DNA from 2 places in the Herbaspirillum sp. WKF16 genome. Region 2 is predicted to be linked to the other one. Evidence: predicted binding sites of a transcription regulator. Region 2 holds the regulator's gene; the other holds the start of a gene.

Region 1 (2,472 bases), 800 kb from region 2:
GCCACCGCGATGATCAGCGTGAGGATGATGAACATCATGCGCTTCTCGGTCTTGACCGCGGCGAACCAGTTGCTGTTCTGCTGCGACCAGTCGCGCAGGTAGAGGTCGCCAGTCAGCGTGCCGGCCAGCTGCTGGGTCACCTGCGGCGCCTGCAGCATGTCGCGGATGCGCAGCCGCACGCCGGTCGGGGCGTCGAGGCGGAACAGGGTTTCCGCGTCCTGCAGGTGGATGAAGGCCAGCGAGGAGTCGAACTCATAGTGGCCGGCCTCGAAGATGCCGCCCACCGTAAACTGCTTCAGGCGCGGCAGCACGCCGGCCGGCGTGACCTGCCCCTGCGGCGCGATCAGCGTGACCTTGTCGCCCAGGCCCACGCGCAGGCTGCGCGCCAGTTCGCCGCCCAGCACGATGTTGAATTCGCCGGCCTTGAGCGCGCCGAAGTCGCCCTGCTTGATTTGCTTGGCCACGTCCGAGACCTTCGGCTCCTGGTCCGGCAGCACGCCGCGCACCAGCACGCCGCGCACGTTGTCGTCGCGTGTCATCATGGCCTGCGCCGCCACGTAGGGCGCGGCGCCCAGCACTTCCTTGTTCTGGAAGGTCTGCTTGGCCACGGCCTCCCAGTCGCGCATGGCGCCCGAAGCGTCGAACACTTCGATATGCGCCAGCACCGACAGCATGCGGTCGCGCACTTCCTTTTGGAAGCCGTTCATGACCGAGAGCACCACGATCAGCGCGGCCACGCCCAGCGCGATGCCGGCCATGGAAATGAGGGAAATGAAAGAGATGAAGCTGTTGCGGCCGCTGCGCTTGCCGGCGCGCGTATAGCGGATGCCGACCAGCCATTCGAACGGCAGGTTTTTAATCAGACTCAAAATTGCTCCGAGAGAGGGACCCACGAAAGTCGGTTCGGCCAGGTCATCAAGACCGGGCGAGCCGATGCGATCCGACAGGCGAAACGCGAAGTTTGCCACAGAATGAAGAGGCGGCCCATCCCCGGGTTCCGCCCCGCCGTCCTCATGCCCCGCCGGCCGTCACCGATAGAGCGCGCATCACGGCAGAGGTTCGCGGCCGATACCGACGCTTACACTTGGCCGGGGCCGCCGCGCCGCTTTCGTTGCCATGCGGGCAATCTTTCGCTGCGATTTGGTAACAGCCGCGCCGGCCGTATTGCGGGGTGGACTGGTTATATATACAGTACCAGACTTTCCCGCCGCACCCGCCCGAGCAACACGCCCATGCCTCCCGATCTCGCCACGCCCGACGCCGACGCCCTGCCCCCTACCGCGGCCGATCCCTTCGCCAGGCTCAACGCCGAACAGCGCGCCGCCGTCGAGCACGGCAGCAAGCTGCCGCCGGCCCGGCAAAGCCCGCTGCTGATCGTGGCCGGGGCCGGCTCCGGCAAGACCAATACGCTGGCGCATCGCGTGGCCCGGCTGGTCCTGGACGGCGCCGATCCGCACCGCATCCTGCTGCTCACCTTCTCGCGCCGCGCCGCCGCCGACATGGGCCGGCGCGTGGGCCAGGTGATCCGCCAGGTGATGGGCCTGGCGCCTTCGGCCGCGCCGCCCGAGCTGCAGTGGTCGGGCACCTTCCACGCCATCGGCGCGCGCCTGTTGCGCGACTACGCGGCGCAGATCGGGCTGGAGCCGGACTTCACCATCCAGGATCGCGGCGACTCCGAGGACCTGATGGGCCTGCTGCGCCATGAGCTGGGGCTCTCAGCCACCGACAAGCGCTTTCCGCTGAAGGGCACCTGCCTCAACATATACTCGCGCGCGGTCAACACCCGCGAAGACCTGGGCCAGGTGCTGCAGGCGCACTTCCCCTGGTGCCGCGAATGGGAGGCGCAATTGGCCGGGCTGTTCGAGCGCTACGTCGACGCCAAGGAAGAACAGCACGTGCTGGACTACGACGACCTGCTGCTGTTCTGGTGCGACATGCTCAGCGACGAGGAGCTCGCACGCCTGGTGGGCGAGCGCTTCGACCATGTGCTGGTGGACGAGTACCAGGACACCAACCGCCTGCAGGCCGATATCCTCCGCCGTATGAAGCCCGACGGCGCCGGCGTCACCGCGGTAGGCGACGACGCCCAGTCGATCTACTCCTTCCGCGGCGCCACGGTGCGCAACATCCTCGACTTCCCGGCCCTGTTCGCCCAACCCGCGCGGGTGCTGACGCTGGAGCAGAACTACCGCTCCACGCAACCGATCCTGGCCGCTTCCAACGCCGTCATCGCCGACGCGCCGGAGCGCCATCATAAAAACCTGTGGAGCGACAGGCCGTCCTCGCAGAAGCCGCAGCTGGTGCTGATCCCGGACGAGGTGGAGCAGGCCCGCTGGGTCGCCAACCGGGTGCTGGCGCACCGCGAGGAGGGCATGACGCTCAAGTCGCAGGCGGTGCTGTTTCGCACCGCCACCCACAGCGCGGCGCTGGAGCTGGAACTGGCCCGGCGCAACATCCCCTTCGTCAAGTTCG
Region 2 (2,472 bases):
CCGACTGATGCTGCAACCTGGCGGTCACGATCGGGATACCGGCCGGCGTATAACGCAACACATCACGTTCTGCCAGGCTGGCGATGACTTGAAGCTGGTTCACTCTCCGCTAGGAATGCTACGCAATCGCACAGCCGATCAGGCTGCCGGCGCTTCGGTACGGCTCTTGGCCGCGTCTTCCTTCTGCACTGCCTTCAGGATCGGCGAAGGACCGGTTTCGGCCTTCTTCATCTTGACGGTCAGGTGGCGCAGGACGGCGTCGTTGAACTTGAAACCGGTTTCGATTTCGGCCAGCGTTTCGCTGTCGACTTCGATATTCAGGCAGACGTAGTGTGCCTTGGCCAGTTTCTGGATCTGGTAAGCCAGTTGACGACGGCCCCAATCTTCGACACGGTGCACCTTGCCGCCGCGGGTGGTGACGATGCCCTTGTAACGCTCGATCATGGCCGGCACTTGCTCGCTTTGGTCCGGGTGGACGATAAATACGATTTCATAATGACGCATGTAGACTCCTTTTGGACTATTGACAAAACGCCCACCTCGGCGTCAAGACGAGTGTGGGAAGAGGAAAGCCGGCAATCATACAAGGTTTTCGCTGGAACAGCAATGCTGGCGGCCCCTTCTGCGGCCGCCAGCCGACATTTCCGTTCGTCGCCTATATAAATAGAGCGCGGGAGGCAAAGCGCGTACCGGCGTGACTGAAAAAATCCGCTGCGTCGCGCATGTTGCCGTTGACACAAAGATTGCACCTGTATAAAAATACAGACTGTTCATACAAACAGCCTTCCTCCAAAGAAAGGCATCCGACATGCTCAAGCTCACCGCGCGCCAGGAACAGATCCTCAACCTGATCAAGAACGCCATCGAAAACACCGGCTTCCCCCCGACGCGCGCAGAGATCGCCTCCGAACTGGGCTTTCGCTCGGCCAACGCCGCCGAAGAGCATCTTCAGGCGCTCGCCCGCAAGGGCGCCATCGAGATTTCACCGGGCACCTCGCGCGGCATCCGCCTGCGCGAATCCGGCGCCGGCCTGGCCCAGGCCGCCCGCCAGATGGCGCTGCCCCACCCCGCGCTGATGCAGCTGAACCTGCCGCTGGTCGGCCGCGTGGCGGCCGGCTCGCCCATCCTGGCGCAGGAACACATTGAAAAGAACTACCAGGTCGATCCCGCGCTGTTTTCTGCCCGCCCCGACTACCTGCTGAAGGTCCGCGGCATGTCCATGCGCGACGCCGGCATCCTGGACGGCGACATCCTGGCCGTCAAGAAAACCGGGGAAGCACGCAACGGACAGATTGTGGTGGCTCGCCTCGGCGACGACGTCACCGTCAAGCGCTACCAGAAGACCGGCGGCAATATCGCCTTGCTGCCCGAAAATCCGGATTTCGAACCCATCATCGTCTCCCCGGACACCGAGGATTTCACGCTCGAAGGCCTGGCAGTGGGCTTGCTGCGCAGCTGGTAAGCCAGGACCTCCCGACATGCCCGGTACGCCGGGCATGTCGCCCCCCCTCCCGCCCGGCCACCCGCTCCGGCACCGCAACGACAGCGTCGCAGCCGAACCTCAGCGCGCGCATTTCCCAAATCAAGGCTTTTTTGCGTTCTGTTCACACTTTCGTGCGCACGCGATGACGCATATCATGCGAACCTAACGAATTGCGCCCTGATGGCGCACACCCTCATCACATGCAAGGAACCTTTGATGTCGACGCGCAAGAGCAGTGCCAAATCATCGCCCACCACCAGCCAGCCCCAACTGCAAGACTTGCTGGACGTACGCCGCTGCCTTGACCTGCTCGACGACCACAAGACGGACGAGGCCAAGGCGCTGTGCGAGGCCGTACTCAAACGCGCCCCCAAACTGGTCTACGCCAACAATGCGCGCGGCCTCATCGCGATGCATGAAGAAAACTTCCCTGAAGCGGAAAGCTATCTGCGTCGCGCCGTCGACGCCGACCCCGAGAACCCGGAGTACATCACCAGCCTGGCCAATGCCGTCCTCAAGCAGTATCGCATCGACGAATCGGTCAAGCTGTTCGAACTTGCCATCAGCCACAACCGAGAATACCGCGATGCCCGCGTCGGCCTGGCCAACGCCCTGCATGAGAAAAACGATCCCGACGCATCGATCGCCTATTTCGAAGATGCGGTCAAGCGCGAGCCGGATGCACCAGGCCCGCTGTCGCACCTGGGACGCGCCCTGATCGACGGCCGCCGCTTCCCGGAGGCTGTCGCCACGATCCTGAAATCGCTGGAGCTGGATATTGCCTTCGCGCCATCCCACACCGCATTGGGCGAAGCTTTCCATGCGATGGCCATGTACAAGGAAGCACTGGAATCCTACAAAACCTCCCTGCTGCTGGATCCAACCGACATTTACGCCCACAACAAGATCGCAGACACCTACATCAAGCTCAACGAGCCCACCGAGGCGCACGAGCATTACCGCAAGATCATCGAGCTCGCCCCCAAGGA

Evidence for each region. Region 2 encodes LexA, which represses DNA repair genes until DNA is damaged. Its sites were predicted from a motif close to ACTGTATNNNNATACAGT; they were not measured.
Region 1: Herbaro_RS13310 (ATP-dependent helicase) is a predicted target of LexA. The motif match lies at 1,176-1,193, and genes of this name have one in related genera.

What each region holds. Positions count from the first base shown of each region.
Region 1 is NZ_CP118632.1:2,926,755-2,929,226, forward strand. Features, by position in the region: gene Herbaro_RS13305 (lipoprotein-releasing ABC transporter permease subunit) at 1-869, opposite strand, end outside; gene Herbaro_RS13310 (ATP-dependent helicase) at 1,233-2,472, shown strand, end outside.
Region 2 is NZ_CP118632.1:2,128,931-2,131,402, reverse strand. Features, by position in the region: gene priB (primosomal replication protein N) at 1-103, opposite strand, end outside; gene rpsF (30S ribosomal protein S6) at 139-504, opposite strand; gene lexA (transcriptional repressor LexA) at 809-1,462, shown strand; gene Herbaro_RS09785 (tetratricopeptide repeat protein) at 1,700-2,472, shown strand, end outside.